4 regions of the Kitasatospora sp. NPDC088861 genome follow, and region 4 is predicted to be linked to each of the others. Evidence: riboswitches for the same ligand, from Rfam matches in the RefSeq annotation. Region 4 holds a riboswitch; each other region holds the start of a gene.

Region 1 (5,506 bases), on a different contig from region 4:
GAGGACGCCAAGAGCGCCGAGGTCGCCGCGTACTGCTGGTCGGTGCTCGGGCAGACCGGCTTCACCCGCAGCGACGTCGTCGTCGGCCTCGGCGGCGGCGCCACCACCGACCTGGCCGGCTTCGTCGCCGCGACCTGGCTGCGCGGCGTCCGCTGGATCTCCATGCCCACCACGCTGCTCGGCATGGTCGACGCGGCCGTCGGCGGCAAGACCGGCATCAACATCGCCGAGGGCAAGAACATGGTCGGCGCCTTCCACCCGCCGGTGGGCGTGCTGGCCGACCTCGACACCCTGGCGACCGTGCCCAAGCACGACTACGTCTCCGGCCTCGCCGAGGTCATCAAGTGCGGCTTCATCGCCGACCCGGCCATCCTCGACCTGATCGAGGCCGACCCGGAGGGCGCCAAGACCCCGGACGGCACGCACACCGTCGAGCTGATCCGCCGCGCCATCCAGGTCAAGGCCGACGTGGTCTCCGGGGACCTCAAGGAGTCCGGCCGGCGCGAGATCCTCAACTACGGCCACACCCTCGGCCACGCCATCGAGCGCAACGAGCGCTACAAGTGGCGGCACGGCGCCGCGATCTCCATCGGCATGGTCTTCGCCGCCGAACTCGGCCGCCTGGCGGGCCGGTTGGACGACGAGACGGCGGACCGGCACCGCACCGTGCTGGCCTCCGTCGGCCTGCCGCTGCGCTACCAGGCGGACGCCTGGCCGAAGCTGCTGGACGCCATGAAGATCGACAAGAAGTCGCGCGGCGACCTGATCCGCTTCATCGTCCTGGACGGCCTCGGCAAGACCTCCGTCCTGGAGGGCCCCGACCCGTCCCTGCTGGTCGCCGCCTACGCGGAGGTCTCGGCGTGACCAGGGTCATGGTGCTCAACGGCCCCAACCTCGGGCGGCTCGGCAGCCGCGAGCCGGACGTCTACGGCGCCACCTCCTACGCCGGGCTGGTCGAGCGCTGCACCGCGCTCGGCAAGGAGTTCGGCTTCGAGGTCGAGGTGCACGAGACCAACTCCGAGCAGCAGATGGTGGAGTGGCTGCACGAGGCGGCCGACGGCAAGGTGCCCGTGGTGATCAACCCGGGCGCGTTCACGCACTACTCGTACGCGATGCGGGACGCCGCCTCGCAGCGCACCGCGCCGCTGATCGAGGTGCACATCTCCAACCCGTACGCCCGGGAGACCTTCCGGCACACCTCGGTGATCGCCGCGGTGGCCTCCGGCACCATCGCGGGGTTCGGGCTCGGCTCGTACGAGCTGGCCCTGCGCGCCCTGGCCGAGCAACTCACCACGCGCTGACGCCTGGTCAGCGGCCCGGCGGCGGACTGTGCCCGCCGCCGGGCCGCCGTGTAGTCTCCCCGCTGAGAGGTGTCGGGAGGTGACCGTGACGCAGTACGCCGGGGGTGGGCAGGTCCCGCCGCGTCCCGTCGCTCCGCCGGGGCCGCAGCCGTCGGGGGCCGCCGTGCCGCCGCCGGTGCCGCCCGCTCCGGCTCCTGTTCCCGCCGCCGCGCCGCCGGTTCCGGCCGCTCCGGTGCCGCCCGCTCCCGCTCCTGTTGCCGCGCCCGCCCCGGCCGCACCCGCGCCCGGCGCGCCGGTCCCCGTCGGGTCCACCGGGCACTTCGTGCTGCCCTCCGGCACGCCCGTGCAACTCCCCGCCCACCCGCCGCAGCGGCACGCGCCCACCAGTCCGATCGCCGTCCTGCTGATCGGCCCGGCCGGGGCCGGCAAGACCACCGTCGCCCGGTACTGGGCCGAGCGCCGGCCCAGCCCGACCGCGCACATCAGCCTGGACGACGTCCGCGAGTGGGTGCAGTCCGGCTTCGCCAACCCGCAGTCCGGCTGGAACAACGCCTCCGAGGCGCAGTACCGGCTGGCCCGCCGCACCTGCGGCTTCGCCTGCCGCAACTACCTCGCCAACGGCATCTCCTGCATCATCGACGACGCCGTCTTCCCGGACCGCCCGGCCATCGGCCTCGGCGGCTGGAAGCGGCACATCGGCCCCGGCATGATCCCGGTCGTGCTGCTGCCCAGCCTGGACTCCGTGCTGCACCGCAACGCCCGGCGCGGCGGCACCCGGCGGCTCGGTGACGAGGAGGTGGCGCGGATCCACGGCCGGATGGCCGGCTGGTACAACTCCGGGCTGCCGATCATCGACAACTCGTACCTGGACGTGGCTGGCACCGCCGCCGAGCTGGACCGCGTCATCCTGGCCCGGCTGATGGGCATGCCGGTGCGCTGACCTGCGACGATCCGGCGGTGTCGGTGCCGGCTGCGATGATGTGCGGGTCCTGTCGAACCACCCCGGGGGAGCTGACGCCCGTGCCGGAAGGCCACATCATCCACCGCCTCGCCGCCGAGAACCGGAAGGCCTTCGGCGGCCGTCCGGTCGAGGTGTCCAGCCCGCAGGGCCGGTTCGCCGACGAGGCCAAGGCCATCGACGGGCAGCTGCTCACCGCGGCCGAAGCCGTCGGCAAGCACCTGTTCCTCGGCTTCGAGGAGGGCGCCTGGGTGCACGTCCACCTCGGCCTCTACGGCGGCTTCGCCTTCGGTACCGGGCCCGCGCCCGAGCCGGTCGGCCTGGTCCGGCTGCGGCTGGCCAACGACGACGGCTACGCGGACCTGCGCGGCCCCAACACCTGCGCGCTGGTCACCGGCGCGGAGAAGGACGCCGTCGCCGCCCGGCTGGGCCCCGACCCGCTGCGCGCCGACGCCGACCCGCAGGCCGCCTGGCGCCGGATATCGGCCAGCCGGACGACCGTCGCCGCGCTGCTGATGGACCAGAAGGTGCTGGCCGGGGTGGGCAACGTCTACCGGGCCGAGGTGCTGTTCCGCCACGGGATCAACCCGCACCGCGCCGGCCGCGACCTCACCCGGGGCGAGTGGGACGCGATCTGGGCCGACCTGGTCGCCCTGATGCACGAGGGCGTCGGCGCGGGCCGGATCGACACCGTCCGCCCCGAGCACACCCCCGAGGCGATGGGCCGCCCGCCGCGCGTCGACGACCACGGCGGCGAGGTGTACGTCTACCGGCGGGCCGCGATGCCCTGCCTGGTCTGTGGCACCGAGGTCCGGACGGAGCAGCACGCCGCGCGCAACCTCTTCTGGTGCCCCGCCTGCCAGGCGGCCTGACCGCGTTCGAGGGTTGCTCCGGCCGGGCCCCGGCGCGTCCTCCGGAGGAGCCGGTCAGACGACGGCCGCGCTGGGCTCGTGGTGTTCGGCGGCGGCGCACGCGTCGAGGAGGGGGCGCAGGGCCTCGTCCACGAGCCGGTAGCGCACGATCCGCCCGTCCTTGTCCCCGGTGACCACGCCCGCGGTGCGGAGCAGCCGCAGGGCCTGGGACACGGCGGGGTCGCGCATGCCGGTGGCGACGGCGAGGTCGGAGACGGCGAGCGGGCCGGCCCGGTGGAGGGCGAGCAGGAGGGCGAGCCGCCCGGGGTCGGCGAGCAGGGAGAACCGCTCGGCCCAGGTGCGGACGTGCGCGGGGTCGCCGATCGCGGCGATGGCCTCGCAGACCCGGTGTCCGTCGATGGTGCGGTGGCCCGCGCGGTCGGCCGGTACGAGATGCATGCGCACATTGTTGCAGGAGGGGGCCTGTGATCCTGGACACCTGCGCAGGTGCGCAGCCTTGCAAGGGTGGGTCCTGGCCCCTACGGTGTTCCCCGCCGTGGTGCTCGGGAAGACCGGTGACGGATCCTCAGGGGTCCCAGTCCGGAGCGGCCCTCGCCACTGTGATCGGGCCATCGTGATCGTCGACGATGGAGAGACGTCCGTACCCACGACGCCACTGGGAGCCTCGCGCACCTGGGAAGGCGGGTACGGGACCCCCGTAAGCCAGGAGACCGGCCACGGCATCTCACGAAGTGTTTCCACGAGGTGCTGGAGCGTGACCCGAATGACCCTGCCCGAAACCGCCGCCGCCGAGGCGCCGGCGACACCGTCCGTGCTGCCCACGTTCCGCTGGAAGCGCGAGGACACCGTCCGCACGGCCGGGTTGATGGGGGTGATCCTGGCCATGCACGTGGTGGCCTTCGGGACGCTCGTCTTCCTGGTCGCGCCCCACAACTACGCGGTCGGCACCCAGGTCTTCGGGGTGGGCCTCGGGATCACCGCGTACACCCTCGGCATGCGGCACGCCTTCGACGCCGACCACATCGCGGTGATCGACAACACCACCCGCAAGCTGATGGCGGACGGCAAGCGGCCGGTCTCGGTCGGCTTCTGGTTCGCCCTCGGGCACTCCTCGATGGTGGTGCTGATGGCCGCCCTGGTGGCGGGCGGCGCGCAGCTGGCCAGCACGCTGATGGACGACGACTCGGCCACCCACAAGTGGCTCGGGATGGTCGGCACGACGGCCTCCGGCGCGTTCCTCTACCTGATCGGCGCGCTCAACCTGGCCGCGCTGCTCGGCATACTCAAGGTGTTCCGGGCGATGCGGGCCGGGTCGTACGACGAGGCGCAGCTGGAGGAGCACCTCAACTCGCGCGGCTTCATGGCCCGGGTGCTGAACCGGGCGACCCGGTCGATCACCCGGCCCGGGCAGATGTTCCCGGTGGGCATGGTGCTGGGGCTGGGCTTCGACACCGCGACCGAGGTCACCCTGATGGTGATGGCCGGGTCGGGCGCGGCGGCCGGGCTGCCCTGGTACGCGATCGTCTGCCTGCCGCTGCTGTTCGCGGCCGGGATGAGCCTGTTCGACACCCTGGACGGGACGTTCATGAACTTCGCGTACCAGTGGGCCTTCGCGAACCCGGTCCGGAAGGTGTACTACAACCTGACGATCACTGGGCTGTCGATCGCGGTGGCCTTCGTCATCGGCACCATCGAACTGGTCGGCGTGCTGCACGAGAAGCTCGATCTGACCGACCCGGTCACCGGCTGGATCGCGGGCATCTCGCTGGACAACGTCGGCTACGCGATCGCCGGGCTGTTCGTGGTGGTCTGGGCCGCGGCGATCGCCTACTGGAAGCTGGCCCGGGTGGAGAAGCGCTGGGTGGCCGCCGAGTAGCGACGGCTGCGATCAGCGACGGCAGCGATCAGCGACGGCGCCTCCCCCGGGATCCCGGGGGGAGGCGCCGTTTCGTCGCTGCGGGCCGGTGCCGGTCGTCGGGCGGGCGGGGTTCAGCGCTCTTCGCGGAAGTCGACGTGCCGGCGCGCGACCGGGTCGTACTTGCGCAGGACCATCCGGTCCGGGTCGTTGCGGCGGTTCTTGCGGGTCACGTACGTGTAGCCGGTGTCGGCGGTGGAGCGGAGCTTGATGACGGGGCGCAGTTCGCTGCGGGCCATGGGTGTCCTCCCGGGTTGGCGGGGTGTTCGGGGCTGAGGCGAAACCGTACACCGAAATGGAAGTCATTTTCATCTGGTGTAACGTGAGCTCCGTCCCGCCCATTCCCGGACGCCAGGGAGCACCCATGTCCGCCCACTGCCAACTCACCGGCCGCCAACCCGGATTCGGCAACGCGATCTCGCACTCGCACCGCCGCACCCGCCGTCGCTTCGACCCCAAC
Region 2 (5,506 bases), on a different contig from region 4:
TACAGGTCCTCCAGGTAGATCCCGTGGGTGCCGCGCCAGGTCGAGAAGTTGAGGAACCAGACCGCGAAGCCGACCGGCTCGCCGGTGGCGTCGTCCTCGGCGATCAGGGCGAACAGCGCCGGGTTGGCGCCGAAGAGGGCGTCGCGCAGCTGCTCCTCGGTGGCCACGGCCTCCTGCGGGGCCTTCTCGTACTCCGCGAGCTCGCGGATCAGGGCGAGGATGACGGGAACGTCGGTCACGACGGCGGTGCGGATCATGCCGCGAGCCTACTGCGCGTCCCCGCCCCCGGCCCAGGCCCGGATCGGGGCCCGGGCCGGGGGCGGGCGGGTCAGCGGGCGGGGACGCTGCGCAGGTAGTCGGCCAGCGCGGTGATCGCGGCCGGGTTGCGCGGGCTCTCCACCAGGTCGACGTAGTCCAGGACGAAGATCCGGTCGCTCCTGACCGCCGAGACGCCGGCCAGCGGCGGGAAGGACTTCAGGAAGGCGCGCTTGGCGTCGGCGCCGGTCTCGCCGTAGTTGTTGATCAGGATCACCTCGGGGTCGCGCTGGACCACGCTCTCCCAGCCGACGGTGACCCAGGTGTCCGCGAGGTCGCCCATCACGTTGGTCCCGCCGGCCTTGGCGATGATCTCGTCGGCCGCGGCGAACTTCCCGGCGGTGTACGGCTTGTCCTGCCCGCTGTCGTACAGGAACACGGACGGCCGGCGCTCGGGCTGCGGGGCGGCGGCGACCTTCGCCTTGAAATCGGCGACCAGCTTGTCAGCCCGGTCGCGGACGTCGAAGATCTCGCCGAGGTTGGCCAGGTCGGTGTAGAGCGCGTCCAGCGGGGACATCACGCCGCGCTCGGTGCCCTTGCCGCTGCGGCAGGACTCGCTGAGCACGTACGAGGGGATGCCGAGGTCCTTGAGCGCCTGCGGGGTGAAGCCGCGGCCCTCGTCGAAGCCGTAGTGCCAGCCGGCGAAGACCAGGTCGGCCTTGGCGCCCAGCACGATCTCCTTGGTGATCTCCTTCTTGGAGAGCCACGCGGTCTGCTGGTAGCCGTCCTTCCAGGCGACCTGGTCGACCCGGCCCTTGTCGTCGGGCATCACGTAGCCGGCCATCCGGTCGGCCAGGCCGAGGGCGAGCATCAGCTCGGTGATGCCGACGTCGTTGGTCACCGTCCGGGCGGGCTTCTGCGGGAAGGTGAGCTTGGTGCCGCAGTTCTCCACGGTCACCGGGTAGTGGGCGGAGGCGGCGGTGGCGTCGCCGCTCGGGGCGATCTCGGCGCCGCAGGCGGTGAGCCCGAGGGTGAGCAGGGCGGTGATGGCAACGGCCTTGGTGCGCACGGGGGTTCCTTCGGGGGGTGGGTCAGATCCGGTCGAAGAGCAGTTGGACGGCGCCGGTCACCGGGTGCCGGACGGGGGTGGCCCGGACGCCGAACACCTCGGCCAGCAGGGCGGGTCGGAGCACCTCGGCGGGCGGCCCCGAGGCGACGATCCGGCCGGCCCGCAGCACGTACAGCAGGTCGCAGTGGCCGGCCGCCAGGTTGAGGTCGTGCAGCGCGGTGAGCACCGTCGGGCCGGCCTCCCGGACCAGCGCCAGCACGTCCAACTGGTGGCCGATGTCCAGGTGGTTGGTGGGCTCGTCCAGCACCAGCAGCCGGGGCTCCTGGACCAGCGCGCGGGCGATCAGCACCCGCTGCTTCTCGCCGCCGGACAGGCTCAGGAAGCCCCGCCCGGCCAACTGTTCGGCGCCGACCTTGCGCAGCGCCTCCGTGCAGCGCGCGTGGTCGTCCGCACCCGGGCCGCCCAGCCCGCGCCGGTGCGGCAACCGGCCCATGGCGACCACCTCGGCCACCGTGAAGTCGAACTCGGCGGAGTGCTCCTGGGGGAGTGCGGCCACCCGCCGGGCGGCCTCGCGCGCGGTCAGCGCGTGCAGGTCCGCGCCGTCCAGCCGGACGGCCCCGGCGGCCGGCCGCAGCGCCCGGTAGACGCAGCGCAGCAGCGTCGACTTGCCGCTGCCGTTGGGCCCGACCAGTCCGACCACCTGCCCGGCGGCGGCGTCCAGGGCGACGTCGTGGACCAGCCGGGCGCCGGCCAGCTCGACCGAGACGGAGTCCAGGGCGAGATCCATCAGCGGCCTCCGAAGGAATAGCCGCGACGGCGCATCAGCAGCAGGAAACAGGGCACCCCGAGCACCGCGGTGACCACCCCGACCGGCAGTTCGGCGGGCGCCAGCAGGGTGCGCGAGACGATGTCCACCCAGACCAGCAGCAGCGCCCCGGCGAGCGGCGCGACCAGCAGCACCCGGCGGTGCCCGGCGCCGACCAGCATCCGGGCCAGGTGCGGCACCATCAGCCCGACGAAGCCGATCGCCCCGCTGACGGCCACCACCGTGCCGGTGACGGCGGCGGTCACCACGAACAGCTCGCGGCGCAGCCGGTCCGGGTCCACGCCCAGCGAGGCGGCCGTCTCGTCGCCCATGGCGAGCGCGTCCAGCCGGCCGGCGGCGCAGGCCAGGTACGCCAGGCCGGCCAGCACGGTGGCGGCGGCGATCGGCACCGAGCCCCAGGTGGCGCCGCCGAGGCTGCCGAGCAGCCACATCATGGCGTCCCGGGCGGCCTCGCCGCGGGCGGACGCGAAGACCATCAGCGCGGTGACGGCGGAGAAGCCGTAGGAGAGCGCGGTGCCGGTGAGCACCAGCCGCAGCGGGGTGAGCCCGTAGGCCGTGCGCGCCGCGAGGTAGACCAGCACCATGGCGACCAGCGCGGAGCCGAACGCGGAGGCCGAGATCGCCCACACCCCGAGCGAGGCGAAGGCGCCGAGCAGCAGCACGGCGTTGGCGCCGACGGCCGCGCCGGAGGAGATGCCGAGCACGAACGGGTCGGCCAGCGCGTTGCGCACCAGGGCCTGGACGGCGACCCCGGTGGCGGCCAGCCCGGCGCCGACCACCGAGGCCAGCACGGCGCGCGGCAGCCGGATCTCCCAGACGATCGCGTAGGCGGCGGCCTCGTCCGCCTCCAGCCGTCCGCCCGTCAGCCCGGCGGCCAGCAGCCGCATGGCGCGGGGCAGGCCGATCCCGGAGGCGCCCAGCGCCACGCCGCAGAGCAGCGAGAGCAGCAGGGCGGCGGCCAGGCCGACGGCGAGCGGGAGGGCGGGTATTCGGCGGGCGGGCGGGCTCGTTGCGCCACTGCCCGCGGCTGCGGTGCTGCTCACGGTGCGCCTTGCCTCGGGCCGCGGGTGCGCGGGGGCGGCACCGGTCGGGCGCGGGCCCGGGCGCCATCCCCTCGCAGTCCACGGCGAGTTGTCGGGAGTTCAGCGGCCGGGGGCGATCGGGCTGGCGCGGCCCCGGGGCCGTGCTCACCGTTGCGGGTCAGCGCCGGATTCACACCGGACTTCCCCCTCGGACGCCCTGGCAGCATAACAGCCACTCAGGCTAGGCAACCCTTACCGGGCTCGGATGGGGCGTGAACGCACGACCGCCCCCGTCCGGGCTCGCGGACGGGGGCGGTCGGGTGGCGACGCGTCAGGCTCAGGCCTGCTTGGTCTCCCAGAAGATCTTGTCGACCTCGGCGATCAGGTCCAGCAGGGCCTGGCCGGTGGCGGGGTCGGTGGACGCCTTGGCGGCCGAGGCGGCCTTCAGGGTGTCGTTGATCAGCTGGTGCAGCTGCGGGTACTTCTCGAAGTGCGGGGCCTTGAAGTAGTCGCTCCACAGCACCGAGATGTGGTGCTTGACGGCCTCGGCACGCTGCTCCTTGATGATCAGGGCGCGGGTGCGGAAAGCCGGGTCCTCGTTGGCCTGGTACTTCTCCTGGGTGCCCTTGACCGACTCGGCCTCGATCCGGGCCTGCGCCGGGTCGTACACGCCGCAGGGCAGGTCACAGTGGGCGTGGGCGGTGGCGCGCGGTGCAAACAGACGAGAGAACATGGGAGTCCTTCCTTAGATCGTCTTCCCGCGCCCGAGATTACCCTTCCGCACCCGGGGTTTCGCGATCGGGCGGTGGGCCTAGGGCAAAAGGCGGACCCGGAACCGGGGTAATCCGGACATCGAACGGATCGAACGGGGTGACGGTCCGTACGGCAGACTGGGACCGGGCGGTCCGGGAGGAGGAGTCGTGGCGCGGAGCACGGAACCGGCGGACGCGGAACCGATGGGCACGGAACCCCGGGGCCGGGGCGGCGGCGCGGTGCCGTTCGGGCTGGTCGACGTGGCGGGCCCGTCGATGGTCCCGACCCTGCGCGAGGGCGACCAGTTGCTGGTGCGCTACGGCGCGCCGATCCGGCCCGGCGCGGTGGTGCTCTTCCGGCACCCCTTCCAGCAGGACCTGCTGGTGGTGAAGCGGGCCGCCGAGCGGCGTCCGAGGGGCTGGTGGCTGCTGTCCGACAACCGGCCGGTGGACAGCGACAGCCGCAGCTACGGCCCGGTCCCGGACGAGCTGGTGCTCGGCCGGGTGCTGCTGCGGCTGCGCCCGCGCCCGGCCTGGCTGGCGCCGGGGCGGCGGCTGGAGCGGCTGCTGCTGGGCACCCGGCTGGCCCGGGTACCGGGTCTGGCCCGCCGCCTGGGCGTCTGGGCGGACGAACTCTGACCCCCTGGGCCCGGCCCGGCCCGGACAGGACCTAGCCGGCGGCGCCGAGTGCCGCGGCCTCGGCCTCCTGGCGCTTGCGGGCCCGGTACGCGGCGACGTTGGCGCGGGTCGCGCAGCGGTCCGAGCAGTAGCGGCGGGAGCGGTTGGTCGAGGTGTCCAGGTAGGCGTTGCGGCAGGGCGCGGCCTGGCAGATGCCGAGCCGGTCGGCGCCCAGCTCGGTCAGGTGGACGGCCAGGCCCATGCAGGCGACCGCGCTGAAGTGCGCGGTGGCGGTGGGCGAGTTGTCGGCCAGGTGCAGGTGCCAGCGCGGCCGGCCGGCGTCGTCCAGGTAGTCGTGCCCGGAGACCAGCGGGCTGACCGGGTACTCCATCAGCAGGCTGTTCAGCAGGTCGACGCCCCGGATCTCGTCGCCCTCGGCGGCGGCCTCGAAGACCCCGCGCAGCCTGGTCCGCACCGCCCGCAGCCGGGGCAGGTCGGACTCGTCGGCCTGTGCGGCGGCCCGTGAGGAGTCGGAGAACAGGCCGCGCACCGCGTCCACGGACGTCAGCGTGTCGGTGCCGCGCCCGGGCTCCTCGGTGTTCACCAGCCGAACGGCGAGATCGGCGTACGAGGCGAGCTCCACGGAGGTCCTTCCAGAAGGTCGGTAACGGGCTGATTGCGTCCAGCCTATTACCTGGGTGGGGAAAACGTCGGCGCCCGGCAGGAGCAGCCTGCCGGGCGCCGGTCGGTACGGTTCTACAGCACCTTGGAGAGGAAGGCGCGGGTGCGCTCGTGCCGGGGGTCGGTGAGCACCTCGCGGGGGTTGCCGGACTCGACCACCACGCCGCCGTCCATGAACACCAGCGCGTCGCCGACCTCGCGGGCGAAGCCCATCTCGTGGGTGACGACCACCATGGTCATGCCCTCCTCGGCGAGGCCGCGCATGACGTCGAGGACGTCGCCG
Region 3 (5,506 bases), on a different contig from region 4:
GCCGATGCTCACACGAAGTCCCTCCGTGCGCAGCTCGGCGGGGGGCGTCACCGTCACTGCCCCCTCCCGTCGGCCCGCCCCTGGCGCCACAGCAGCCAGGCGAAGAAGGGCGCTCCGAGCCCGGCCGTGATGACGCCGACGGGGATCTCCCGGTCGGGGAGGACCGAGCGCGCCACGATGTCGCTGCCCACCAGGAGGGAAGCGCCCACCAGTGCCGACACGGGCAGCAGGAGGGCGTGGCGCGGGCCGCAGACGAGACGGACGACATGCGGTACGACCAGGCCGAGGAACCCGATGACGCCGGTGTGGGCGACCAGGCACGCGGTTACCAGCGCGGCGGTGGCGACGAGGACCCAACGGGTGCGCTCGACGTGGACGCCGAGGGAGCGGGCGGCGGTCTCGCCGAACGCGAAGGCGTCCAGGTCGCGGGCCGAGGAGGCCAGGACCGTGACACCGGCCAGCGCGACCGCGGTCAGGAAGACGGCGGTGGGCCACCGCACGCCGGCGACCGAGCCCAGCGTCCACTCCATGACACCGCGCGCCGCGTTGCGGTCCCCGAGGACCAGCACGACGAACGAGGTGTAGGCCCCGCACATCTGTCCCACCGCGATGCCGGCGAGCACGGTCCGGGTGGTCGGTAGCGACCGGGTGCGCGCGCCGGCCAGTGCCAGGACGACGACGGCGGCTAGCAGGGCACCGGCGAAGGCCGCCGTGGACACCGCGCCGGTGCCCACGGCGCCGGACACGCCGACGCCGAGGACGATCACGGTGACCGCGCCGGCGGCGGCTCCGTCCGAGATCCCGAGCAGGAAGGGATCGGCCAGGTCGTTCCCGGTCAGCGTCTGCAACACCGCACCGCAGACCGCGAGGCCGGCGCCGGTGGCAGCCGCTCCCAGAACCCGGGGCAGCCGCAACTGCCAGACGATCTGGTCGTCCAGCAGCGTCACGTGCGGGTTGCCCAGCCCGAGACGGCGCACCACGACGTCGATCACCGTCCGGACCGGCTCGTGTTGCGAGCCCACGGCGAGGCCGAGGAGCACGGTGGCCAGGAGCAGGGCCGCACCGATGGCCAGGGCCGCCGTCGCGCGGCCCGGACCAGGGGGCCGCGCGACGGCGGGGTGGGGCGCGGTCATGAACCCGGGTGCAGTCGGCCCAGTCCCGCGGACACCCGGGCGGCACCGTCGGCGAGCAGCACGCCGGGAGTCGACTCCGAGAACGGCACCACCACGAAAGCCTTGCGCTGTACGGCGGTGAGCTTGCTCAGCACCGGGTCGTTCTCCAAGTAGTCGATCTTGGACTGGGCCGTGTCCCAGCCGGCGTCCGCGACCACGATGGCGTCCGGGTCCGCCGCGACGACCTTCTCCCAGCTCACGTTCTGCCAGCCACCGGACAGGTCCCCGAAGACGTTGCGGGCGCCCACGGCATCGAGAACGAGTTGAGGTCCGCCGTGGCCGGCCCCGACGAACGGCGCCTTGGTGTCCGAGTCGTACCACAGGACCTTCAAGCCCTTGCCCGCGGCCGTCGCCGTGAACTCGGCCAGCTGCTGCTCCTGTTGCTGCTGGATCGCGGCGGCCCGCTCCGTGACACCGAAGACCTTGGCGACGTCGTTCAGTTCGCCCCACACCGCCTGCCAGGTCGTCGGCGGCACCTGGCTCTTGTCCGAGCAGCCGAACGGGGACAGGTACGACGGGATGCCCTGGCCGCGCAGTTCCCCCCGGGTGCCCGCGACCTTGTCGGTGAACGCGCTGGAGTAGGAGGCGTACAGGAAGTCGGGACGGGCCGCGAGGAGCTTCTCCTTCGTCGGGTAGTCCTTGGAGAGCACCGGGACGGAGTCGTAGGCAGCCTTCCACTTCTCCGGGATGGAATCGTCGAGGTAGGCGGTACCGGCCATGCGGGACTGCAGGTCGAGGGCCAGGGCCACCTCGGTGGCACCCTCGTTGAGCGTCACCAGCCGGTCGGGCGGCGCGCCGACCGTCACGGTGGTCCCGCAATTGTCGACGCTGACCGGCGCGGCAGTTCCGGTCGTCCCGCCGGACGTGGTGGGCGCGGGGGCGCCCGTGCAAGCTCCGAGCATGCCGATGAACAGGAAGGCCGCGACCGCCCGGCCGACACGTATCGGACCTGTGGGACGTACGGAACATATGGAACGGAACGGATACGGCAGACCGCTGGGCACGTGTTCTCCAAAACCCTCGTGGAACATGTAGCGCCGTGGCCGGTCTCCTGGCTTCCGCATCAACGCGCCGCGGCCGACCTTCCCGGACGGCTCTTCCAACCCGCCCAGTGGCCCTGACCGCTGGAAAAGCCGGTCAGCGAGGGCCGCGGAACTCCGCGGCAACAGTGGCGAGGGCCGCACCGGACTCAGACCGGTTTCCCGTACACCACGGCGATGGCAAGGTATCAGGCGTGGTCAGGTCGGTGCTGGCCAGCCCGTGGGATGATCGTCTGGACCGTTCCCGGGGTTGCGGGAGGGATCGGCCACGGGGCCCGGTCGGGGGTCTCAGGTGCGGGCGGCGGCGACGATCCAGTTCCTGAACTCGACGGCGTAGTGCCGCAGGTGGTGGTCCAGGACCTCGTCCGGGCACGTGACGGGGAAGTAGGGCGCCGCCACTCGGCCGGCGGGCGGAGACGCGGCTGGTCGTCGGCGTCGAGCGGATCGAGCATGCCGTCACCGACCCTGCTCGGCGGCGGAGGCACCGGGCCGTCGAAGGGGGGCCCGCGCACGCCCTCCCGCGGACCTGCGACGGGTGGTCAGGGGTGTGTTCCCCCACTTCGGGGGCAAGCGACGAGGCGGAGCGGCTCACCGAAAGGGTGTGTCGTGCCGGACAGAGCGCCACCCCTGGGGATAGTTCGTACATCACCAGCAATCACGCGGGCGACGGCCCGGCGGTCGTGCCCGCCCAGTGCCGGAGGAACGATGGACGACAAGCCGAGACGAAGGAGCAACGGCATGGCGAACGACCAGAACGACGCTACCGCGCGGCGCGACGAATCCCTCGCGGATCCGGTGGCAGGGCGGACAGGGTGGGACGAGGTCGACGCGCGGGCGGTGGACACCGTGCGGCTGCTGGCCGCCGACGCGGTGCAGAAGGTCGGCAACGGCCATCCGGGCACCGCGATGAGCCTGGCCCCACTGGCGTACCTGCTGTTCCAGAACGTCATGCGCCACGACCCCGGCGACGACCGGTGGCTGGGACGGGACCGCTTCGTGCTCTCCTGCGGCCACTCCAGCCTGACCCTCTACATCCAGCTCTACCTGGCCGGCTACGGCCTGGAACTCTCGGACCTGCAGGCTTACCGGACCTGGGGCTCCGCCACCCCCGGGCACCCCGAACACCGGCACACCCCCGGCGTGGAGATCACCACCGGCCCGCTGGGCCAGGGCCTGGCCAGCGCGGTGGGCATGGCGATGGCCGCCCGCCGCGAACGTGGTCTCCTCGACCCGGACGCCGAAGCGGGCACCAGCCTCTTCGACCATCACGTCTACGTGATCGCCTCCGACGGAGACATGATGGAAGGCGTCACCGGCGAGGCCGCCTCCCTGGCAGGGCACCAGGAACTCGGCGACCTCATCGTCTTCTACGACTCCAACCACATCTCCATCGAGGACGACACCGACATCTCCTTCAGCGAGGACGTCCCGGCCCGCTACGCCGCCTACGGCTGGCACGTGCAGACCGTGGACTGGACGCGCACCGGCCGCTACGTCGAGGACGTCGACGTGCTCCTGGCGGCCACCCGCGCCGCCCGGCAGGAGACCGGCCGCCCTTCGCTGATCATGCTGCGCACCGTGATCGGCTGGCCCGCCCCGACCAAGCAGGACAGCGGCAAGGCCCACGGATCCGCGCTGGGCGAGGACGAGGTCGCCGCCACCAAGCGGCTGCTGGGCTTCGACCCCGAAGAGCACTTCATCGTCGAGGAGGACGTCCTGGGCCGCACACGCGAGGCCGCCGACCGCGGCCGGCAGGTGCACGCCGAGTGGGACGAGAGGTTCGCGGCCTGGCGCACGGCGAACCCCGAGCGCGCCGTCCTGCTGGACCGACTGCGGGAGCAGCGGCTGCCCGACGGTTGGGCGGACGTCCTGCCGACCTTTCCCCCCGACGCCAAGGGCATGGCCACCCGCGCCGCCTCGGGCGAGGTCCTCACCGCACTGGCCCCGGTCCTGCCCGAGCTGTGGGGCGGCTCCGCCGACCTGGCCGGCAGCAACATCACCACCATGGTCGGCCAGCCGTCCTTCGTCCCCACCGACCGCCAGACAAAGAACTGGAAGGGCGGCCCCTACGGGCGCACCCTGCACTTCGGCATCCGTGAACACGCCATGGGCGCGATCCTCAACGGCATCGCCCTGCAGGGTCTGACCCGCCCCTACGGCGGCACGTTCCTGACCTTCTCCGACTACATGCGCCCCGCCGTCCGGCTGGCCGCTCTGATGCGACTGCCGGTCACGTACGTCTGGACCCACGACTCCATCGGCCTGGGCGAGGACGGCCCCACCCACCAGCCCGTCGAACACCTGGCCGCACTGCGTGCCATCCCCGGTCTGGACGTCGTGCGCCCAGCCGACGCCAACGAAACCACCGCGTGCTGGCGCACCATCCTCGAACACCGCGACCGCCCGGCCGGACTGGTCCTCAGTCGCCAGAACCTGCCCGTCCTCGACCGCGACAGCGGCGAGTTCGCCCCCGCACGGGAAGCGGCTCGGGGCGGGTACGTCCTGGCCGAGGCTCCGGGCGGCGCGACGCCGGACGTCATCCTCATCGCGACGGGCTCCGAGGTGCACCTCGCCCTGGAGGCCCGCACCCTGCTGGCGGCCGGGGGACTCGCGGTGCGGGTGGTGTCGATGCCCTGCCGGGAGTGGTTCGCCGCCCAGCCCCAGGACTACCAGGACCAGGTCCTGCCCCTGGACGTACGGGCTCGGGTGAGCGTCGAGGCCGCCATCGGACAGGGCTGGCGGGAGATGGTGGGCGACGCCGGACGGATCGTCAGCCTGGAGCACTACGGCGCGTCCGCCGACTACCAGCGCCTGTACACCGAGTTCGGCATCACCCCCCAGGCGGTCGCCGCAGCCGCCCGCGACAGCATCCTCGACACCCGGCGGGCACCGCGTCCCGGCGGCCACCAGCAGACCTCCACCCCGACCACAGGTGGCACCGGGGACCTCAGCCGCTCCGACACTTGAACGGTGGGCAGGAGGCCGATGTCCGCTTCGCGCGGCCCGGCACCGTTGGCACGCTCCTTGTGATCAGAGTGCCGTGGGGCTGGTGGCGGTGGCCGCCGAGACGTCGGGGTGGAGGGCGAAGACCCGGTCCAGTCCGACGATGTGCAGAATCCTGATGGTGTTGGCCGGGACCGCGGCCAAGGCCATGTCGGCGCCCTGTTCGGCGGCCACGTTGCGGACGGCCAGCAGAGCGGTGATGCCGCTGGAGTCGCAGAACTCCAGACCGGTCTCGCTGTTCCGCCCTCGGAGGAGGGTGGAACCACAGGACTGGTCGCAACCTCACACAAG
Region 4 (5,506 bases):
CATCCCCGGTGTGGCGGTCGCATCCGCGCCGCCCTGCCGGGCGCGGGGAGCGGACAACCCGTACGGGGGTGGGTGCCGGGAGGCCGAGGCGGGGGAACCAGCCCTGCCGGTCGTCCGGTGGCCGGAGCGCGGTGCGACCCATACCGACCTCGCCCAGGCCCTGTCGCCTCGCCGGTCCGCCGCGCTGGCGACTTGACGAGGAGTAACCGGTTCTCGTTGCCCGCTCCGCATTGAAGCCGCAGGTCACAGGCCCGTGCCGACTGCTGCGGCAGCCCCGCCGAGCGCGTAGCAGGGCGTGGCGGGCCGGTTGCCGGTTGCCGGTTGCCGGGCGTGCGCAGCCAGGTCCGGCCGGGTGGGGGTCAGGCGTCGTTCTGGCTCGACAGGCAGAAGGTCTTGTCGGCGGCGTGTTCGGTCAGGTACCCGGCGGTGATGAGGGCGGCGACGTCGTACGTGCCCGGGATGTCGCCCGGCTTCAGGGCCGGGTCGAGCCACTGCTGGAGTCCGTTGCCCGGCTGGGAGAACGCGCCCGCGATGTGCCCCTGCTGGACGTTGAACGGCCTCTGCACCTCGAAGCAGTGGTAGTTGTCCTCGCCCCCGTTGAGGGAGTCCGGCGGAAGGGCGCGCTGGGAGAACAGTGTGCCGCCGGGGGCGAGGAACGAGCCGTAGGCGCTGTTCCCGAAGCGGTCCAGCTTCTGGTGCTCCGTCATGCTCTGTACAGCCATGTCGAGGGTGCCGTCGTTGTCGGTGAAGCCGTTGTGGTCCGGGTACTTCCACCCCCTCCAGTCCCGGTACCAGTCCAGGAAGCGCACCGGCGTCACTCCGCCCAGCCGGTCGTAGCCCGCCAGCAGCTTGGTCAGCACGGAGTCCGTCGGCAGGGTGACCGGGCCGAGTTCCTTCCGGGTGCAGAGGTAGTTCTCGGCGCCGGTATCGCGGACCTTGGGGACGCCCTCGCACTCCGTGATCGGCACCGCCCGGGAGGCGGGGGACTGCGCGGCGGCGGTGCCGGTGGCGGCCAGCCCCGTCAGGGGTAGGGCGATCGCCAGCGAGAGGGCGGCGAGAGTGGGGGTGCGCATGGGCGGGCGGCTCCGTTCGGGGTGCGGGGCGTGGAGGGGTGGGACTGGGCGGGTTGCGGCCGTCGGCTCGTACGGCGGACCGTGTGGCCGCCGGACCCGCGCACAGTTACGCACGGCGATTTGCCTTCGTGCGCGCACAAGATGTCCGACGCCGCTGGTGCCCACCCGTTCGGCCGATGCCGCTGACGGATGCTCGGCTCGCGGGAGCCGGACCCGTCCCGTCCGCTCCCTCGCCCTCATCCAGCCCTCCGCCTTCACCGGGGTAGCGCTTGTCAGACGACCGCACGCGCCTTGGTGTCGGCTGTCACGCTTCGGCACATGCGGAGCCTTTCCGGTGGTGCCGTAGCATCCGGATGGCAAAAACGCACACCTGTCAGCGGGGGAGAGTACTGCACTTGTTCAAGAGATCGACGGCCGTGCCGGCCGGGGCGGGCGCACGGGCGGCCTGCGCGGCCGTGCTGATGGTGTCGGGTGCCCTGGTGCTCGGCTCATGCTCGTCCGTGGGGTCGCCGGGCGGAGGGCGGGAAACGCCGGGCGGAGGACGGGAAACGCCGAGCGAGCCCACACGTGCCGAGTCCCGGGAGGAGGCGCTGGCCCGGACGGATCGGGTCCAGGGCCACGTGCGCGAGCTGACGGGCCTTGAGCGGGATGCGTGGAGCAAGCTCATCGGCTACTACAGGTGCCCGGGGCGGGGATTGGGTGTGGCCGACGAGGGCGAGGCCTACCAGCTCAGCTCGGGGATCCTGCTCAAGGCCACGGACGACCAGCGCCCCGAGGTGCTGCGGGCGCTGCGGGAGAAGCTGGCGGGCGAGGGCTTCAAGATCACCTCGTCGGCGTCCGGTGCGGACGCTCAGTCCACCCCGCCCACCTGGGAGTTCGATGCCGTCCACGAGTCCGACGGCTACACCGTTTCGGCGGGCGCGTCGAAGCCCGGCCAGGGTGTGAGTGTGATGGTCGTCCTGCCCTGCCAGGCCCCGCCGTCCGCCGGTGCGGCTTCGCCCGCTCCGACGGCCACCACCTGAGGTCGGCGCGTCGGTCACGTCAACTACGCTACTGGAAAAGGTAGTTGGCGTCAGTCCCGGCACGTCGACTCGTGGCGGCGGGACGCCCCGGCGTGGGTGCGCCGGGGCGTCCGGTCAGGCGTCGGTGCGGCTCGTCGCGGTCAGCGGGGCGTACAGCTCGGGGCGGCGGGTGCGCAGGAGGCCGAACTCCCGCCAGTCCCGGCACTGGTCGAGGTCGAGGTCGGCGACGAGGACGGCGGGCCGGTCGCGCGGGGCGCGGAGCAGGATCCGGCCGTACGGGTCGGAGATGAACGACGAGCCGTAGAAGGTGGACCGGCCCTCCGTCCCGATCCGGTTGGGCACGATCATGAACAGCGCGTTGGCGAGGCCGTTGGCGCTGATGGCGTGCTCCCACATGGGCCGGGTGTCGAAGTCCGGGAGGTCCACCTCGGAGCCGATGGCCGTGGGGTGGACGAGGACTTCGGCGCCGCCGAGCGCGTAGGCCCGGGCGAGTTCGGGGAACCACTCGTCCCAGCAGGTGGGGAAGCCGAAGGCGGCGCCCTGGTGGGCCAGGACGGGGAACCCGCTGTCGCCGGGGCGGAAGCACAGGTCCTCGCGGTAGCCGGGGAAGGCCGGGATGTGGTTCTTCCGGGTTCTGGCGACGAGGGTGCCGTCGCGGTCCACGCAGACGGCCGTGTTGTAGCCGAGGCCGCCGTCCTCGGCGCGCTCGTACAGGGAGGCGTGGACGCTGATGCCGAGTTCGGCGGCGAGTTCGGCGGCGAGGCGGGTGGTGGGCCCCGTCTCGACGTCCTCCAGGTGGCGGGCGGCGCCCTCCCCCATCGGGTCGTCGGTGTTGCAGAAGTAGGGACTGCGGGTCAGCTCGGGCAGGCACACCATCGTCGCGCCCTGCGCGGCGGCGAGTGCCACGCCCTCGCGCAGCCGGGCGTCGTGCTCGGCCGGGTCGGTGTGCCAGCGCATCTGCACGAGCCCGACGCGCAGCGGTGCGCGTTCGGCGGGCCTGGTGCGGCCGGGGGAGCCGAGCGGGGAGCCGAAGGAGGTGAGGACGGCGTACGAGGTCACGGGCGGACCGTCCTCGTCTGCCGGCGGGACGTCCGGCAGGTGCGGGAGGCGGGGCCTCCGGCGGCCGTGCGGCCGGTGGTGGTGGACGTGGTCATGGGTGTTCCTTCTGTTCTCTGGTGCCGACGCGGCCCTGCGGTATAACTGAAAGTTCAGTCAGCTTTGCTGGCGTGGTGAAGAATCTAGCCATGCCGGAACGTTCCGGCAAGGGGGTGGCCTGCGAATGGTGGGCGGTTACGCGGTTACGCGGTTACGCGGCTGCGCGGTGACCGGCGTCGGGCAGGGCTCGGCGCGGCGGAAACCCGATGGCGCAACGCGCGTGCGGGCCTCTGGACTTACTAGGACGTCCAACTATATGGTCGACGACAGGTCCGCGGTGTCAGGGAAGCCGGTGTGAGTCCGGCACGGTCCCGCCACTGTGACCGGGGAGTTCGTCCTCGCAGATGAAGGCCACTGGCAGCCAGCCGGGAAGGCCTGGGGGCGTGCGGTGATCCGGGAGTCAGGATACCGGCCGCGGGTGTTCCGTGTTTTCCACGAGGATGGAGACGACACGCATGACTCCGGGCTGCTCCCGCTCCACTGCCGCTCCTGGTCGTCCCGTGCCCACGGCCGCCGGGGCGTCCACGCCCTGACGTTCCGTTCCGCCGCCGCACGCCCGTGCCGCGGGGCGCACCACCGTGTGCCCGCCGACCCGCGGCGGCCTCCGATCCTCCTCCTCTCCCCACCCCTGTCGAGAGAAGGAACCCGATGGTCCGAGAACTGACCCACTTCGTCGCCGGCAAGCCCACCGCCGGCACCTCCGGTCGCTTCGGCGACGTGTACGACCCCAACACCGGCCGGGTGCAGGCCCGGGTGCCGCTGGCCAGCCGGGCCGAGGTCGAGGCGGTGATCGCCGACGCCGCGCAGGCCCAGCCCGGGTGGGCCGCGTGGAACCCGCAGCGGCGGGCCCGCGTCCTGCTGCGCTTCCTCCAACTCGTCGAGCAGGAGAAGGACGAGCTGGCCCGGCTGCTGTCCGCCGAGCACGGCAAGACCGTGGCCGATGCCCACGGGGACATCCAGCGCGGCCTGGAGGTCGTGGAGTTCGCCGCCGGCATCCCGCACCTGCTGAAGGGCGAGTTCAGCGACAACGCGGGCACCGGCATCGACGTGTACTCGATGCGCCAGCCGCTCGGCGTGGTCGCGGGCATCACGCCGTTCAACTTCCCGGCGATGATCCCGCTCTGGAAGGCCGCACCCGCCCTCGCCTGCGGCAACGCCTTCGTCCTCAAGCCCTCGGAACGCGACCCCTCGGTGCCGCTGCGCCTCGCCGAACTGCTCCTGGAGGCCGGGCTGCCGCCGGGCGTGCTGAACGTGGTCAACGGCGGCAAGGAGGCCGTGGACACCCTGCTGGAGGACCCGCGGGTGCAGGCGGTCGGGTTCGTCGGCTCCACGCCGATCGCCCAGTACGTGTACGCCACCGCCGCCGCGCACGGGAAGCGGGCGCAGTGCTTCGGCGGTGCCAAGAACCACCTGGTCGTGATGCCGGACGCCGACCTCGACCAGGCCGCGGACGCGCTGATCGGCGCCGGCTACGGCTCGGCCGGCGAGCGCTGCATGGCGATCTCGGTGGCCGTCCCGGTGGGGGAGGAGACCGCCGACGCCCTGGTGGCCAAACTGGTCGAGCGGATCGCCGCGTTGAAGGTCGGGCGCTCGGACGACCCGGCGGCGGACTTCGGCCCGCTGGTCGGCGCCGACGCGCTGGAGCGGGTCCGCGGCTACCTGGACCTCGGGGTCGAGGAGGGCGCCGAACTCGTGGTCGACGGGCGGGACTTCCGGCTGGAGGGGCACGAGGGCGGCTACTTCCTCGGCGCCTCGCTGTTCGACCGCGTGACTCCCGACATGCGGATCTACCGGGAGGAGATCTTCGGCCCCGTCCTGACCGTGCTCCGTGCCGCCGACTACGAGGAGGCGCTGCGCCTGCCCAGCGAGCACGAGTTCGGCAACGGCGTGGCCGTCTACACCCGGGACGGCGACACGGCGCGGGACTTCGCGCGCCGGGTGAACACCGGCATGGTCGGCGTCAACGTGCCGATCCCCGTGCCGGTCGCGTACCACACCTTCGGCGGCTGGAAGCGCTCCGGGTTCGGCGACCTCAACCAGCACGGGCCGGACTCGATCCGCTTCTACACCCGCACCCGCACCGTCACCTCGCGCTGGCCCTCCGGGGTCAAGGAGGGCGCGAGCTTCACCATCCCGACGATGGGCTGAGGGCGCCGTGCACGACCTCACAGAGGACCAGCTCGCCATCGCGGCGACCACCCGGGCCTTCGCCCGCGAACACCTGGCGCCGAACGCGGTCGCGTGGGACCAGGCCAA

The links. A riboswitch is a leader RNA that binds a small molecule or an ion and turns the genes downstream of it on or off. The one in region 4 is predicted to bind cobalamin.
Region 1: it holds a riboswitch for cobalamin, as region 4 does, so the genes downstream of both, ACIP37_RS19635 (HoxN/HupN/NixA family nickel/cobalt transporter) here and ACIP37_RS20260 (CoA-acylating methylmalonate-semialdehyde dehydrogenase) in region 4, are expected to answer to the same signal.
Region 2: it holds a riboswitch for cobalamin, as region 4 does, so the genes downstream of both, ACIP37_RS17260 (iron ABC transporter permease) here and ACIP37_RS20260 (CoA-acylating methylmalonate-semialdehyde dehydrogenase) in region 4, are expected to answer to the same signal.
Region 3: it holds a riboswitch for cobalamin, as region 4 does, so the genes downstream of both, ACIP37_RS30550 (ABC transporter substrate-binding protein) here and ACIP37_RS20260 (CoA-acylating methylmalonate-semialdehyde dehydrogenase) in region 4, are expected to answer to the same signal.

The regions. Positions count from the first base shown of each region.
Region 1 covers NZ_JBIVJF010000010.1:207,297-212,802, forward strand. Annotated here, with positions in the region: gene aroB (3-dehydroquinate synthase) at 1-864, shown strand, start outside; gene aroQ (type II 3-dehydroquinate dehydratase) at 873-1,301, shown strand; gene ACIP37_RS19620 (AAA family ATPase) at 1,381-2,241, shown strand; gene ACIP37_RS19625 (DNA-formamidopyrimidine glycosylase family protein) at 2,322-3,131, shown strand; gene ACIP37_RS19630 (metalloregulator ArsR/SmtB family transcription factor) at 3,186-3,569, opposite strand; cobalamin riboswitch at 3,651-3,865, shown strand; gene ACIP37_RS19635 (HoxN/HupN/NixA family nickel/cobalt transporter) at 3,895-5,007, shown strand; gene rpmG (50S ribosomal protein L33) at 5,121-5,285, opposite strand; gene rpmB (50S ribosomal protein L28) at 5,411-5,506, shown strand, end outside.
Region 2 covers NZ_JBIVJF010000008.1:211,974-217,479, reverse strand. Annotated here, with positions in the region: gene ACIP37_RS17275 (GNAT family N-acetyltransferase) at 1-257, opposite strand, end outside; gene ACIP37_RS17270 (ABC transporter substrate-binding protein) at 329-1,324, opposite strand; gene ACIP37_RS17265 (ABC transporter ATP-binding protein) at 1,347-2,111, opposite strand; gene ACIP37_RS17260 (iron ABC transporter permease) at 2,111-3,193, opposite strand; cobalamin riboswitch at 3,283-3,421, opposite strand; gene sodN (superoxide dismutase, Ni) at 3,510-3,905, opposite strand; gene sodX (nickel-type superoxide dismutase maturation protease) at 4,129-4,563, shown strand; gene ACIP37_RS17245 (CGNR zinc finger domain-containing protein) at 4,595-5,185, opposite strand; gene ACIP37_RS17240 (amino acid ABC transporter ATP-binding protein) at 5,299-5,506, opposite strand, start outside.
Region 3 covers NZ_JBIVJF010000026.1:36,269-41,774, forward strand. Annotated here, with positions in the region: gene ACIP37_RS30540 (ABC transporter ATP-binding protein) at 1-12, opposite strand, end outside; gene ACIP37_RS30545 (iron chelate uptake ABC transporter family permease subunit) at 54-1,133, opposite strand; gene ACIP37_RS30550 (ABC transporter substrate-binding protein) at 1,130-2,074, opposite strand; cobalamin riboswitch at 2,196-2,401, opposite strand; gene tkt (transketolase) at 2,951-5,179, shown strand; partial or broken gene ACIP37_RS30560 (STAS domain-containing protein) at 5,243-5,440, opposite strand.
Region 4 covers NZ_JBIVJF010000011.1:113,704-119,209, reverse strand. Annotated here, with positions in the region: gene ACIP37_RS20275 (TNT domain-containing protein) at 360-1,073, opposite strand; gene ACIP37_RS20270 (hypothetical protein) at 1,775-2,095, shown strand; gene ACIP37_RS20265 (nitrilase-related carbon-nitrogen hydrolase) at 2,210-3,154, opposite strand; cobalamin riboswitch at 3,491-3,682, shown strand; gene ACIP37_RS20260 (CoA-acylating methylmalonate-semialdehyde dehydrogenase) at 3,899-5,398, shown strand; gene ACIP37_RS20255 (acyl-CoA dehydrogenase family protein) at 5,406-5,506, shown strand, end outside.